2 regions of the Ralstonia insidiosa genome follow, and region 1 is predicted to be linked to the other one. Evidence: predicted binding sites of a transcription regulator. Region 1 holds the regulator's gene; the other holds the start of a gene.

Region 1 (7,883 bases):
TAAACACGCCGCGACACCCGAGCGCCGTCTGCTGGCGCAGGGTCAGGTCGGCCTGATCGATCACGGCGTAGTGATAGTCCCCGGCGTTGCCGCCCACCGCTAACGTTTGCGCGCCCATGCGCACGGTGCCGCGCGTCCAGCGCCCGTGCATGTAACCGCGGTGGTGATGGAGATCCGCCAGCTCGGCGGTGTCGCCAATCAGCTGGTAGTCGTTGATGCCGATGATGGCACCCGAAGGCAGTTGCGCCAGCCGAGCAGCGCTGCCGCTGACCTGCCGCGCCCCGTTGCCCAGCATGAAGCGGGGCGGCGCACTACGATGGGCAGGCAATGACTCTGTGGCAAACGTGACAACCCGGGCGTCGGGCAGAAGAACAGCCTGCCCGCTCGCCGCCGGTTTCTGACAACCTGTCAAATTGTTGGCGGTCCCCTTTTTTTATGCGCATCGTGCGCATCCGTAACATCGGTTTGCCCAGCCAAGCGATGAGATGAATCCATTGTGGTCCTTGAGGAAGGTTGAACTGCCGCGACTCCGTAGCGGAATGTGCTGCGCAGCGCGCCTCAGCGAGGCGGATTCAGCCTAGGCAGTGGCTCACCCAAAGTTCAAGAAGCAACACAACTTCATATTCCTTGATATTCAAACGGGCTCCCTCAACTGCGGGACTCGTCCATCCCCAGCGATGCCATGAAGAACCCTCACTATGATCCGGCCAAGCCTCACCACACGCCGGATGGCTTCCGCAACCGCTACCCGCATCCGCGCCCCGGCGGGGATTTCTGGAAATGGCAACGCGAGCGCCGCAAGTCAGGGCTCCCCAAACCGCCCACACTGGACCTCGCCTGCATTGCCCCCAACCTGAGCGCGGTACACCAGCCGCCTGACGTGCCGCAGCTCACCTGGATCGGCCATGAAACACTGCTGCTGCAGATTGATGGGCTCAACGTGCTGACAGACCCGGTGTTCTCCAAGCGCGCTTCGCCGCTGCCGTTTGCCGGCCCGCGCCGCCACCAGCCGCCGGGGCTGTCGCTCAAGCAGTTGCCGCATATCGACCTGGTGCTGATCTCGCACAACCACTACGACCATCTGGACCGTGCCAGCGTGCGTGCGCTGATGCATCAGCCGGGCGGCGCACCGATGTTTTTCGTGCCGCTGGGTATCGACCACTGGTTTGCGCGCAACGTGCGCGGCACGCGCCTATCAGGTGACAAGCCCAACGTGCGCGCCTTCGACTGGGACGATGAAGCACACTTCGGCCCCTTCACCGCGCATTTCTGCGCCGTACAGCATTGGTCCGCACGCGGCCTGTACGACCGCAACCAGACGCTGTGGGGCAGTTGGGCACTGCTGCATCCGCGCCTGCGCTTCTGGTTCTCGGGTGATCTGGGGTATTCGCAAGACACGCGCGACATCGGCACGCGCTTCGGCCACTTTGATGTGGCCGCGATTGCCGTGGGCGCGTACGAGCCACGCTGGTTCATGAAGGCCCAGCACATCGACCCGACCGAGGCGGTGCAGGTCATGCAGGACATCGGTGCGCGGCAGGCGGTGGGCATCCACTGGGGCACGTTCGCGCTGACGGACGAACCGCTGGACCAGCCCATCGCCGATCTGGCCAACGCATTGAAGGTTGCCGACGTGCCCGCAGAACGCTTCGCCCTCTTCAAGCATGGCGAGACGCGCGTATGGGATGCAGCGGCCCAACGCCTTGTCACCGCATTACCCAAAGAAAACGCGCGGCCGCGAGATGACTCGCTGGCCGCGCAATAAGACTTTGGCAGGGAAAGCTCGGAACTACGCCGGCATCAGGTCGGCGTCGGCAGCCATGCGCGATCACGCAGACGAGCGCGGATGCGTGCGATGGCCTGGCTGTGGATCTGGCACACGCGCGATTCCGACACGCCCATCACGGCGCCGATCTCACGCAGGTTCAGATCCTGTTCGTAGTACAGGCTCATCATGAGCTTCTCGCGCTCGGGCAACCCCTCGATGGCGGCCACCACCGATTCGCGCAAGTCGTGGTCCAGCAACTGGTCCAGCGGCGTCAAATCGTTCTCGGCAGCGCGGTTCTCGATGAAGGCGTCGGCGTCTTCGCGGTCGAAATCTTCGTAGTACAGCAGCTGGCTGCCCTGCAGGTCGACCAGTTGCTTCTGGTAGTCGGCCAGCGACATGTTCAGCGCAGCGGCAATTTCCGTTTCCGTGGGCGCACGGCCCTTTTGCTGCTGCAGCTTCTGGATCGCCTGCTCGATCGTGCGGGCGCTGCGGCGCAGGCCGCGCGGCAGCCAATCGGAGCCACGCAGCTCGTCCAGGATTGCGCCGCGAATACGCTGGGCCGCGTAGAACTCGAACTGCACGCCCTGCGTTTCTTCATAGCGCGACAGCGCATCGAGCAAACCCATCATGCCGGCCTGGATCAGATCGTCGAGTTCGACGCTGGCCGGCAGCTTCACCATCATCTGGTTGGCAATGCGGCGTACCAGCGGTGCATACGTCGCCATCTCGTCGGACTTGGTCTTGCGACCGGTTGCGGTGTACATATCCATGCCTGCCTTTGGCGCTTCGTTCATGGTGCGCCTCAATAAACCATCTCGGCCGCGCGCGCGGTCGCGCGGGGCGTCAGGATCGACGTTGTTTGTGCCGCCTCATGGGCCGCCGCATCCGGCGCAGCCTGAGTCGGTTCTTGCGCCGATACCGTCACCCGCGACGCCGCCGTGCTACCAGCGACATCAGCGGCCTGGGCCTCGGCGCTGGCCCAGCTCAGCATCTCTTCGGCAAGCTGGCGGAAGGCCATGGCCGAAGGCGATGCGGGAAACGCGCTCGCCACGGGCTTGCCGAGCGAGAGCGCCAGTTCTACGTGCCGGTCTTCCGGCAGATAACCGGCAAAGTCGATCCGGGTGTTCAGATACTGCCCCACCGTGTTGGCCAGGTTGCCGAACACGCGCACGGCGGAGTCCACCGAATGCGCACCGCACACCACGGTGCGGATGCCGGCGCCGCTACCTTGCAGCACAGCGGTTTTCTTGAGCAGCGTGTACGCGCTCTTGATGCCTTCCGGACCGTCGGTGAAGGTCAGCAGCACGTCATCGCAAGCCTCGGCCACGGTGGCGAGCGCGCGGGTACCGAAATGCGCGGCCACCAGCGTCACGTCCGCCTTGTCGTCGTACTGTTCGAGCATGCCCGCCACAGCCAGCATGGTCTGCGCGCTCACCACGGCGGCGTCGCGGCCCATGGCGGACAGCGCAATGCGCAGGTTGTCGACAAAGTCATCCACCTGCTCTTGCTCGCCGATCACCAGCACGCGGCGGCTGGCTGCCTGACCGAGCATGCGGCGCAGCCCGGCGGCTTGATCCTTGGCGAAAGGTGTGGTCATGCTCGCCCCCTTGTTCAGGCGAAATCGAAAGCGGCCAGGCCCGGTTCGCGGCTGCGTGCGGCGCCTTGCGCCACCAGCAGCGATTCATCTGAATCCAGCGCGAACGACGATTGCTCGGCACTTGCACGGAAGCTGCGGTGGATCAGCAGCTTCTTGTTCGGTACTGCAATGTCCTCCGGCACACGCTGGCCGTACGACACGTAGTGCAGCGGCAGGCGGCGGCGGATCATCACGTCCATGGCGTGGCCCACCGATGCAGCCTCGTCGATCTTGGTCAGAATGCAGCCGGCCAGGTTGGCATCGCGGTAGGCGCTCACCACTTCGTCGAGCGTCTTGCCGTTGCTTGCAGCGTTCAGCAGCAGCAGGCGTTTGATCGACGGGCCCACAGCGTGCAGCATCGCCATCTGTTCAGACACCGCGCGATCGCGCTGGCTCATGCCGATGGTGTCGATCAGCACGACGTGTTTCTCACGCAGATCATTGAGCGCCAGGCTCAGGTCTTGCGCGTCTTTCACGGCATGCACCGAGACGCCCAGGATCTTGCCGTAGATGCGCAGCTGTTCGTGGCCACCGATCCGGTAGCTGTCGGTCGACAGCAGTGCCACGCGCGAGGCACCGTGGCGCAGCACGAAGCGCGCAGCCAGCTTGGCGGTGGTGGTGGTCTTGCCCACACCCGTCGGGCCCATCAGGGCAAACACGCCGCCCTGGTCGAGCAGGCTGTTTTCATCCGACACGGTGGTCAGGTTCTTTTCAATGGCGCGTTGCACGAAGTCCAGCGCACCCTCATACGTGTCGTGCTGCGGCATGTTCTCGAGCACGTAGCGCGTGAGCTGCGCCGAGAAACCCGCGTTCAGCATGGTCTGGAACAGGCGCGTGCGCACCGGATCGCCCAGCTTCACGCCCAGCGAGGCCAGGCTCGACATGGCGTCGGTCAACGTGCTCTTGAGCGTTTCGATCTCGCCCACCATGCGGCGGGTCATGGCGTCGGTTTCCGCCTTGATGTCGGCCTTGATGGCCGAGCGCTGCAGGCTCACGTCTTCGCGCGGGGCGTCCGGTTTGGCCATCGAATCCTCCATGCGGACGAAGATGTCGGCCGGGTTGACGCTCTCAACTTGCGGTTGCGGGCGGCCAATCTGCTGCTCGGCAGCGCGCGTAGCGCGTGCCTGGGCTTCCACGCGCTCGGCAAACGAGCGCAGCGTGGTCGGCTGGTCATCCTGCTCACGCTGCGATTCACGGCGAGCGGCCGTGCGCTTGATCGGCTCGACGGGTTCGTCTTCCGGCACCACGGTGCGGCGGGCGATGAACTGGGCCGTGCTGGCCAGCGTCTGGGCGGCATCTTCATTGGCGCGATCCAGCGACAGGCCTGCCAGCATGCGGGTGGAGGCCACCAGCGGGTCCACACCCAGCAGCGTTTCCGATGCGCCGAGCTCCACGTCGTCATCCACGCGGGCTTGCAGCTTGCGGCCGGCGGCCGGCTCAGCCAGCGCGTCTTCTTGCACTGGGGCTTGTACGGCAGCGCGGCGCGCAGCGGTAAAGCGGTTGCGCAGACGGGCCAGTGCATTCGGTGCGGCCGACGTTTCGGCCTGGGCCACAGCTTGCACTTGCGGCTCGGTGGGTGCCTGAGCTGCTGCCTCGGCCACCGGTGCGGGCTCCGGAATCGGAGCCGGCATGCTCGGGCGGCGTTGTGCGGCCTTCGGCGCGGTCGAGTGCGTATCGACCAGCGCATCCAGGTGCGTATCGGAGGCGGCGATGACCTCGATGCCGCCCGGCACGGCGCGGTTCGAGAGGATCAGCGCGTCGTCGCCCAACTGGTCGCGCACTTTACGCAACACGTCGCGCGACGTCAGTCCGGTGAATCGATGCATTTTCATGCGCGGCCTCCAAGCATGGCGACAACCTTAATCGTTCGGTGATCTGGAATTTCAGCGTGTGACAGCACGCGCAGGCTGGGTGCGGCACGCTTGAACAAGCGGGCCAGCATGGGGCGCAGCGCGGGCGGTACGAGCAGGACGCCCGTCTGGCCCATCTGTTCGTATTGACGTGACGAATCCGCGGCCGCTTGCATGAGCGAATCAGCCAGTTGCGGTTCGATCGGGCCGGCTGAGCCGGCATGTGCGCCAACGATGCTTTGCAGCAAGATGTTCTCCAGATTCGGGTCGAGCGTAACGACCTGCATTTCGTTCTTGGCCGGAAACAGGTGCTGGGCGATTGCCCGGCCCAGCGCGATCCGCACGGCGGCGGTGAGTTCGGCGGGGTCTTGCGTCCTGCCTCCGTGCTCCGCCAGCGTCTCGACGATGGTGCGGATGTCGCGGATGTGCAGGCCTTCGTCCAGCAGGTTCTGCAGCACCTTCTGCACGGTCGCGACGGGCAACAGCTTGGGCACAACGTCTTCGACCAGCTTCGGTGCTTCCTTGGCCAAATGATCGAGCAACTGCTGCACTTCCAAACGGCCGAGAAGCTCGGTGCTATGGGTGTAAATCAACTGATTGACGTGCGTGGCGATGACCGTGCTGCAATCGACAACGGTATAGCCCTCGGCCTGCGCGCGATCGCGCACATCGGCGGTGATCCACATGGCCGGCAGGCCGAAGGTCGGGTCCACGGTGGGGGTGCCCGGCAGCTGCGTGCCCAAGCGTTCGCCATGCCCGTCCTGACCGCCCGGGTTGATGGCCAGGAACTTGCCCTGCTGCACCTCGCCCTGGCCGATTTCCACGCCCTTGAGCGTGATGCGGTACGACGACGGGCCCAGCTCCAGGTTGTCGCGAATGTGCACAACCGGCGCCAGAAAGCCCATGTCCTGTGTGAATTTCTTGCGGATGCCCTTGATGCGGCGCAGCAGCTCGCCGTCCTGGCTCTTGTCGACCAGCGGGATCAGGCGGTAGCCGATCTCCAGACCCAGCACGTCGACCCACGACACGTCGTCCCAGCTCGCTTCCGGTGTATCGACCGGGGCAATGGCCTGCAGCACCGGTTCCGGCTCGGGAATCTCGCGGCGCTTCTTCAGGTACCAGCCCAGATAACCCAGGCCGCCGCCAAACAGGATGAACGGGATGTGCGGCATGCCCGGCACCAGGCCCAGCAGGCCGATCACGCCGGCGGTGGTCATCAGCACCATCGGCATGGCAAACAGCTCGCTCGACAGTTGCTGGCCGACGTCCTTGTCGGTGGACACGCGGCTGACCATGATGCCCGCCGCGGTGGAGATCACCAGCGCGGGAATCTGCGCAACCAGGCCGTCGCCAATGGTCAGCAGCGTGTAGTTGGTGGCGGCGTGGCCGATGTCCATGTTGTGCTGGAGCACGCCCACGGCCAGGCCGCCGATGATGTTGATCAGCAGAATGGCGATACCCGCCACCGAGTCGCCACGCACGAACTTGCTGGCACCGTCCATGGAGCCGAAGAATTCGGCTTCCTGGGCGATGGTCGTGCGGCGCTTGCGGGCTTCGTCTTCACGGATCAGGCCGGCGTTCAGGTCGGCGTCAATCGCCATCTGCTTGCCGGGCATGGCATCGAGCGTGAAGCGCGCGCTGACCTCGGCGATCCGGCCCGCGCCCTTGCTGATCACCATGAAGTTGATGATCACCAGGATGACGAACAGCACGATGCCGACGGTGTAGTTGCCGCCCACCAGGAAGTGGCCGAACGCCTCGATCACCTTGCCGGCGGCGTCGGGGCCGGTGTGGCCTTCCATCAGCACCACGCGGGTGGAGGCCACATTGAGCGACAGCCGCATCAGCGTGGTGATCAGCAGGATGCTGGGGAACGACGAGAAATCCAGCGGCCGCAGCGTGTGCATGCTGATCAGCAGCACCATGATCGACAGCGCGATGTTGAACGTGAACAGCAAGTCCAGGATGAACGGCGGCAGCGGCAGCACCATCATCGCCAGGATCAGGATGATCAGCACCGGGCCGGCGGCGGAGCGATAGTCGCCCTGGCGCAGGAAGCTGGAGACTCGGAGCAGTGCGGCGTTCATCTGGACGGGGGTGCCAACGTCGGGGCGGCGGGGGGCTTTTCGATGGGTGCCATCTTGCCGGGGGAGACACCAAATCGAAGAAGCGAGAAAGCCGCCCAAAAGGCGGCTTTTCTTTGAAATACCCTCCCATCGGGGGGTGCGCTTATGCCCCTTACTGCCGCCTAGCAGGGTGCGGCGTGCGCCGCAGCAGACTTCCATGCAGAATCGCGTACCCAAATGGGCTGTGCCAATCCTGACCCTGAACCGCCCCCCCTGCGATACCACTCGCACTGCAGCAGCGGCCTGGCAGTGTTCCATGCGGCCAGGGGCACTGGGTATGGGACTTGCAAATCATCCTGAAACGCCCGCCCACCAGACCCGGATCCACGCACGCCGCACAAAGGCGGTGCATTGGCCGGTGCGTGGATGCACCAACCCGATCATAGGCAACGTTCAATGAAGCGCCCCACATCTGCATTACTGGACATACACGATTGTTTGCCGCACTGGCCGTTCATGCGATGAGCGGCGCCATGGACCATCAGCTTCATCACGCAAGCAGC
Region 2 (7,883 bases), on a different contig from region 1:
CACCAATCAGCACGCGTTGGCCGGGGGCCGTGCGCGCAGTGGCGGCCTCCTGCTGGTACTGCCAAGCGCAGCCGCCTGCGGCAAGCGCGATCAGACTGCCCAGCGTGGCAACGGCGATGCGCAGGCTGGTTGACCACCGGCGCGCAGACGTGGAGGAAGAGTCGAGGAAGAAGGTCATCGGGACAGGCGGATCAGGTTGGTTGACGTGATGCGACCAACCACATGCCTCTGGCCGGCCGCATCTTCGCTTGCCGTGCCACTGGCGACACGACACCCTGATGACGGATTGGCCATCACGAATGTGACATCGACTGACCTGATAGGCGCGACGATGCTCCCGAATACCTCCTCAACCCGTCGCAGTTATGGCGGATAACCGTCGTTCAGTGTTTTCAGGAAAGCCACCACGTCGCGGATCTCTTGGTCGTTCAACGCAGGTTTTTCCCCTGCACGGCGGTTGAACGGCGGGTCCACATCGTCGATGTTGCCGCGCAGGGCGGGGGGCAGATCGTCATAGGCGACGGTCTTGCCGCGGGCATCGCGGCTGTACCACTTCGCGGGTTTCAGGTCGCGCTCCACATAGAAGCGCACCGCATCTTCCAGACTGTGCATCCGCCCGTTGTGGAACCACGCGCCGCGCTTGGCAGTGTTGCGCAGGCTGGGTGTCTTGAACATGCCGCAGTAAGCAGTCTGATGTGCCTGGTCCTGTCGCTTCGGGCCACACAGGCCGAGGTCGTAGTAGGCCGGATCGGCATTGGCGCCAATCTCCGGGTTGCGCGGCACGGCAAGCACGGCGAACTGGTAGTCAGTCAGCAGCGGATGCGAGCCATCAGCCCCCTTGCTGATCAGGTGGCATGACGCGCAGTTGCCCTTGTCGGGGTTGGCGAAGAGCTGGAGGCCACGTTGCTCGGCGGCGCTCAGCGTTCCCTTGCCATCCAGGTATGCGTCGAACTTGCTGTCGTAGCGGTGGAAGCTGGGGTCGTCCAGTTCGAAGCGTTCCAGTGCACGCATGGCGTGGTCGAACGCTTGATCCGGGTTGTCGAATGCGCTGGCGCCGAACGCTGCGCGGAATGCGTCGGCGTAGGGTGCGCGCTTGAGCTTTTCCACCACGGCAGCACGGCTCTCGTTGGCCATCTCGTCCGGGTCGAGCATTGGGCCGGCGGCCTGATCGCGCAGTGAATTGAAGCGGCCATCCCACATCAGGCCGCCGGTGGGCGGGCTGTCGGTTTCGGTCAATCGCTCGGTCAGGCTGGCGGCCTGCACCTTGTGCCAGATCGGTGTCTGGTTGAGCGTATAGGTCAGGTTGGGCGTGGCGCGCTTGCCCTGGCGGTCAAGGTTCGGCCCGCCAAGCTGCACCGCCAGTGCATTGGGCGGCCCGTACCCGTGGGCAGGGTCGTGGCAGCTTGCGCAGGATTGCCGGCCCGACGCCGACAGCGCGCGGTCGAAGAACATCGCTTTGCCCAACTGCGCCAGCGTGGCGGCATCCGGCATACGGACGGCCTGCGCAGTGTTGGCGGAGGGGGCATCTTTCTGTTGGCAACCAGCCAACAGGGCCAGGAGTAGGGCGCCGGCCACCATGCCCAAGCGCTTGGAACGTGCAATGAAGTCTGTCATGGAAACGACAAACCGCCGGAGCGCGAACCCCGGCGGTCATATCTGCGTAGCGGCAAAACCGCCGCAGACCAAAGGTTAGTTAAGGTTGGTGAACACGTCGCTGCCCATCGACTGCAGGCCTTCCTGGCTCGCATAGCCGAGGTAGCCGCCCACCTGGAAGATGTCTTCCAGCGTCTTGAGCAATGCGTAGTGGTTGTATTGCGTGGTCGACACCGTGCCCGGCTTGATGAACGGCGAGAGCAGTACTGCACCCGTGCGGTCGCCACCGTGGCTCTGTGTCACCAGGTTGATGTTGTACGGGTAGTGCGACACCGATGCCGGGAAGCTCTGCGTGATCGGGAACGTCACGTTCGGGCCCGGCTGCTGGTTACAGCAGGTCTGGCCGGTGAAGGTCATGGTGAGCGTGGGCGGCGTGGTGGTCGTATCCATCGTCTGCGACGCATAGGCGCTTTCATCAAAGTTGATGATGAGCAGACCGTCTTGCTGGTACGCCGGCGAAGCCATGATCAGCGGCACCCACTTCTGCAGGAAGGCATCGGCCGACACCAGCCCGCCCGGCGCACCCGTCACGCATGGCGAATCGTGGCCGTCGTTGCACAGGTTGGGCGTGATGAAGGTGAAGTTGGCGGTGGTGTTGATCGACTGCAGATCCGTCGCCAGGCCGTTCAGGTTGACCACATTGGTCGCGCAGTCCGGCGAGTCGATGATCGAGTGGAAGTACGCAAACGGGTTGTGGCGCGTGGCGTACATGTCGGCCGGCGTACCGCCAGCCGTCGCGGCCTGTGCCGACTGCGTCTTGTCCTGCGTGTTCAGCGTCGGGTGGCCGCAGGTGGCGGACTCACGCGTGGGGTCGTTGCCCATGTCTTCCATGTAGCCCTTCCAAGTCAGGCCCACGGCCTTGAGCTGATCAGGCAGGGTCTTGATGGAGGTGGGGTACACGCAGCCCGTGCCGATAGCCTGGCCATGGTCAGCCATGCCCGAGAGGGCGAAGTCCTTGTAGACCTGGCAGTCCATCTGCGTATCCGGCGTAACAGCCTGGCCGCTCAGCATGGCAACGTAGTTGCCCAGGCTTACGTGCGTGGTGCCGTAGTACTGCTGCAGGTGCGCGCCCTGGCTCACCAGCGTTTGCGACAGGTAAGGCGCCTTGGAGTTGGCGGCAAACGTGGTCGCATAGTTCTGGTTTTCCAGCGTGATCACAAACACGTGCTTGATCGACTGGATGGTCTTGGGGGCAGGCGCCGCCGGGGTAGGCGCGGGGACAGCGGCAGTGGTGCTGGTGTTGCCACCATCGCCGGTACCGCATGCCGCAACGAGGAGTGCGGTGGCAACGGCCGCGCATGAGGCCACCAGCCAGCCCGCTCGGGGAAGCTTGAACATCGAGATTGTCCTTATCTTGTGGGTATGGCGCGCCGGCGCTTTGGCTCGGTACGCCGGCGCGCGCCAGATATAAACAAACTTGTATGTTTGTTTTGTGACAAAAACGCCGTGTGCACCCCGTAATAAGCGGTATCACGCGCGGACTTATTTACAATTGCGCCCATGGCCACCCAAGCAGAACGCACCACCGCCACGAGGCAGGCGCTGATCGATGCCTCCACCCAATTGCTGATCGAGCAGGGCTACGCAGCCTTTGGCGAGGCGCGGGTGTGTGAACTCGCCGGCATCAGCCGTGGTTCGCTGCGGCATCAATTTCCAGAAGGGCGATACGACTTGCTTCCTGCGATGGTGGCATCGCTGCTGGATCGGGAGGTGGCGCAGCTGGCGGCGCTGGGGCCGCTATCGGCCAGTGTGCGGATGCACCTGATGTTGCACATGCTGGTGCAGCGGCGCCAGCGGCATACGTCACTGGCGATTCTGGAGGTGTGGATGGCGTCGCGCGGCGACGAGCGGCTGGCCCAGGCCGTCGGGCCCCTGCTGGCGACCGTGCCGGAGCGGCTGTTCGGGCAAGACCCGAATGGCCCGCCGCAACCCGAATTGCTGGCGCTGCGCCTGTTCCTGCATGGCGCAACGCTGCACAGCTTTGCCGCTGATTACAACCGAGATGAGCTGGCCGACGCTGTGCAATGGCTGCTGGCCCAACTCACGCCACCGCCGGAGCTGAAAGTGGTGCTGGCCCGCATCGGTCATGCGGGCGCCGCGCAACGCACGGCTTAGTTGACGCGTCAGCCGCCCGTACGCTGCTTCTGCAGTATCGCCAATTGCTGCGTCAGGTAGTTACTGGTGTTCGTCATGCCGGCAACGACTTTCGACAGCGCGTTGAACTGCGCGTAGTAGAGCGCCTGCTTGGCGTCCAACTGGCGCTGCATCTGCGTCATCTGGTTGGACAGCGACGTCAGCGAGCTGTTGATGGCGTCGGTGGCGTTCTGCACCATGCCTTTGTCGGCCAGCAGGTTGGTCGATACGGTGTGCAGTTGTGCTGCGTAACCACGCTGGACCGTCACGCTGCCACGGTCGCCCAACGCGCCACCCACTACCTGCACGGTCAGGCCGTCGGCTGCAGAGCCGTTGGCGCCGTACAGGTTCTGCCCAGAGCTGGCAGCAGCCACGCCGTTGATGGTGCCTTGCACGTCGCGCCCAGCCGTTGCAGTCGGGCTGCCGCCCAACAGCGACGCCGCGCCATTACCCGACACCGACACAGTTGAAATCGAGCCGTATTGCCGGTCAGTGAAGGTCAGCACGCCGTTGGCATCCGCCGCAATCGACACATCCACCTTGGCCCTCTGCAGGTCAGGCGATGCGTTGATCTGGCTCTGCACCTGAGCAGCCAGGCTCTGCGGCGTATAGCTGCCGGCCGGCACCTTGATGCTGGTGGTGATGCCGCTGAGCGTGACCGACAGGCTGTCGTTCACGCCGCTCTGGATGGTCGTATTGGCCGGCGCCGAGCCCTGGAGCGAACCCTGCGTGGCCAGTTGCGTGACGTTGATGGCGTAGTTGCCCGCCTGCGTGGTCTTGGAGAACGCCGCGACCTTGAGCATCGAGTCCGTTGCCGTGCCGGTGCCCGCAAACAGGGCGGCCACTTGGCCGGGCGATTTTTTGAGGGCCGCGGTGAGCTTGCTGTCGTCGATCGACAGCGTGCCCTCTTTGTCCATCGTCACGCCAATGCTGCCCAGCGATTGGAACGCGCCGTTGCCGATCCCCTGGCCCAGCACGTCCGTTAACTGGTTGATGAGCGCCTTGGTGCTGACATCCCCCGCCAGCGCGCCGTTGTTGGCGGCGTTGGCGGTATCAAACTTGGTCAGCGCGTTGAGCTGGATACGCAGCGCGTTGTAAGCCTTGACGAAGTTCAGCACCGACTGGCTGGCCTGACCCGCATCGTTGCCGACCGTCACTGTTGTGCTGCCGGTCTTGGACAGTGTGAACGACGTGCCATCCACCACATCCGTAAGGGTGTTGGTGGGGCTTTGCACATTGATGCCGTTGACGTTGGCCAGGGCGTTCTGGCCCGTCGCCACTTCGGTCATGTTTTGCGTGCCGGCCGGATCGTGTGACAGCAGCGATTGCAGCGTCGAATCGCCCGACACCGAAATCTTCATCTCCGAATTGGCGCCGCCGGCGGTGGAGGTCAGCACCAGGCGGTACGGATTGCCGCTGCCGTCATTGACGATGCTGGCCGACACGCCCAGGTTGGCCGAGTTGATGGCGTCTCGAATGCCCGACAACGTGTTGTTGGACGCATCGATCTTGATGGAGCCGCCCGCCAGATTGCCGTTCTGCGTGAACGTGGCGCCGGCGTACTTGCCGTTGGTGAAGGTGCCGCCCGATACCGTGCCGAACGAGAACGAAATCGTGGTGGGCGTGCCGCTGCCGACAGGCACCTTATTGGATGCCTGACCCTGCGCGCTCAGCACCTGCGCCTGCGCAAGCTGCGTCACCTTGACGTTGTACGTGCCCGACGGCGCCGTGCTGCCAACGTTGACGTTCAGGATCGACGTGTCGTGCCCGCTGGCCTTCATGCCGCTGAAGGTATCGGCGTTGGTCAGGTTGGCCATCGCCGTCTGAAAGGTCGACAGTGCGCCCTTGAGCGAACCCACGGCGGAAAGCTGAGCCTGGAAGACCTTCTGCTGGTTCTGACGAACCGTCATCCCCTTGCCTTCAGCCTGCATCAGCTTGGTGACCAGGGTGTTGACGTCGATGCTTGTACCGATGCCAGGGATGGAAATCGGTGGGATATAAGTGCTGCTGGTCGTCGCCATGGGTGAGAACGCGCGCGCGCAAACGGTTGTTTCTTCACAATGTGACGGCAGCCAAGCGCACTTCTTTAGGGCCAACCCTGTCTAGGCAGGCTTTTTTAGGCGGGTTTTGTCAGGAAACCGAAAGAATGCGGGGAGGAGGGCGGCCGGGAGGGGAGTGTGGCCGTTCCAAACACTAGGCGAACCAACCCCGCAGTGTGAATAGGCATCAGGGCTGCCGGCGCTTAAAGTGAGACGGTAGACGTTACAACGCTGCACTGATCAAGCGTGTATCCCATCATGCACTTTTCCCACACCGTCGGCGCACAGCGCCATGTGTTCGACGATCTCAAGACGCTGCTGGCCAAGGCCAGCCCGGCGCGCTCGGGCGATTACCTTGCCGGCCTGGCCGCCACCAGCGAGGCCGAACGCATGGCCGCGCGCATGGCCCTGGCCGACGTGCCGCTGTCGACTTTCCTGAATGAAGCGCTCGTGCCTTATGAGCATGACGAGGTCACGCGCCTGATTCTGGACAGCCACAACCTCCAGGCTTTCAAACCCGTCGCGTCACTCACGGTGGGGGAATTCCGCAACTGGCTTCTCCTGCATGAGACCGACAGTGCGGCCCTGGCAAAGGTGGCACCCGGTATTACGCCGGAGATGGCAGCGGCGGTCAGCAAGCTGATGCGCAATCAGGACCTGATTGCGGTGGCCCGCAAGTGCCGTGTGGTCACGCGCTTTCGCAACACCATTGGCTTGCCCGGTCGCTTATCTGTCCGGCTGCAGCCCAATCACCCGACGGATGACCCCAAGGGGATTGCCGCATCGATCATCGATGGGCTGCTCTATGGCTGCGGCGACGCCACCATCGGCATCAACCCAGCCAGCGACAACTTGGGGGCCATCATCTCCCTGCTGCAACTGGTCGATGAGTTGCGCGGGCGCTATGCCATTCCCACGCAATCCTGTGTGCTGACCCACGTAACCAATACGATGCGTGCCATCGCGCAGGGGGCACCGGTGGATCTGGTGTTCCAGTCCATTGCAGGCAGCGAGCAGGCCAACGCGGGGTTTGGCATCAACCTGACGCTGCTGACGGAGGCGCACGACGCTGCGCAGAGCCTGGCACGCGGAACCGTCGGCAACAACGTGATGTACTTCGAAACCGGGCAGGGCAGCGCGCTGTCGGCCAACGCACACCACGGTGTCGACCAGCAGACCATGGAGGCGCGGGCGTACGCGGTGGCGCGGGCGTTCTCGCCGCTGTTGGTCAATACGGTAGTGGGCTTCATCGGCCCGGAGTATCTATATGACGGCAAGCAGATCATCCGTGCCGGGCTGGAAGACCACTTCTGCGGCAAGCTGTTGGGGCTGCCGATGGGTTGCGACGTCTGCTACACCAACCACGCTGAAGCCGACCAGGACGACATGGATACGCTGCTGACGTTGTTTGGCGTGGCGGGCATTCATTTCATCATGGGCGTACCGGGCGCGGACGACATCATGCTGAACTACCAGAGCACGTCGTTTCATGATGCGCTCTACCTGCGCGATACGCTGGGCTTGCGGCCCGCACCGGAGTTCGAGGCCTGGCTGCAAGGCATGGGCATTGTCGACATGGCCGGCCGCCTGCAAGACGCCACCGCACGCCAGCCGCTGCTGCAGCTGGCTCACACGCTGTAAATGCCGCCATGTCGACGCGAAATCTCGTTCAGCTCAACCCTTGGGCGCACTTGCGTGCGTTGACCGATGCGCGCATCGCGCTGGGCCGGGTCGGCAACAGCCAGACCACCGATGCCGTGCTCGCCTTTGGCCTGGCACACGCGCAAGCCCGCGATGCCGTGCACCAGCCACTCGACAGCCCAGCCGTGGCAGCTGCGCTTGCACAAGCGGGCTTCGCCAGCCTGGTCGTGCATAGCGCAGCCGTAGACCGGGCCCAGTATCTGCGCCGGCCCGATCTCGGCCGCCGGCTGAGCGACGCCAGCCGCGCCAGCCTTGCTGCGGCGCGACCAGCCAAACCGTTCGATACCGCTTTCGTGATTGCCGATGGTCTCTCCGCACTCGCCGCACAGAGCCACGGCGTGCTGCTCCTGCGCAGCG

The links. The regulator FliA, encoded in region 1, starts transcription of late flagellar genes. The targets are predictions, from matches to a motif close to CTAAAGTTTNNNNNNNNNNNGCCGNTA.
Region 2: a site for FliA is predicted at 5,850-5,876, ahead of fliD (flagellar filament capping protein FliD). Genes of this name have one in related genera too.

What each region holds. Positions count from the first base shown of each region.
Region 1 covers NZ_VZPV01000002.1:221,076-228,958, forward strand. Annotated here, with positions in the region: gene F7R11_RS17745 (hypothetical protein) at 1-295, opposite strand, end outside; gene F7R11_RS17750 (MBL fold metallo-hydrolase) at 683-1,765, shown strand; gene F7R11_RS17755 (RNA polymerase sigma factor FliA) at 1,801-2,562, opposite strand; gene F7R11_RS17760 (MinD/ParA family ATP-binding protein) at 2,571-3,365, opposite strand; gene flhF (flagellar biosynthesis GTPase FlhF) at 3,380-5,236, opposite strand; gene flhA (flagellar biosynthesis protein FlhA) at 5,233-7,341, opposite strand; gene F7R11_RS17775 (YitT family protein) at 7,854-7,883, shown strand, end outside.
Region 2 covers NZ_VZPV01000003.1:396,564-404,446, forward strand. Annotated here, with positions in the region: gene F7R11_RS23930 (alpha/beta fold hydrolase) at 1-178, opposite strand, end outside; gene F7R11_RS23935 (cytochrome-c peroxidase) at 364-1,614, opposite strand; gene F7R11_RS23940 (alkaline phosphatase family protein) at 1,690-2,991, opposite strand; gene F7R11_RS23945 (TetR/AcrR family transcriptional regulator) at 3,154-3,768, shown strand; gene fliD (flagellar filament capping protein FliD) at 3,777-5,807, opposite strand; gene F7R11_RS23955 (ethanolamine ammonia-lyase subunit EutB) at 6,084-7,466, shown strand; gene eutC (ethanolamine ammonia-lyase subunit EutC) at 7,475-7,883, shown strand, end outside.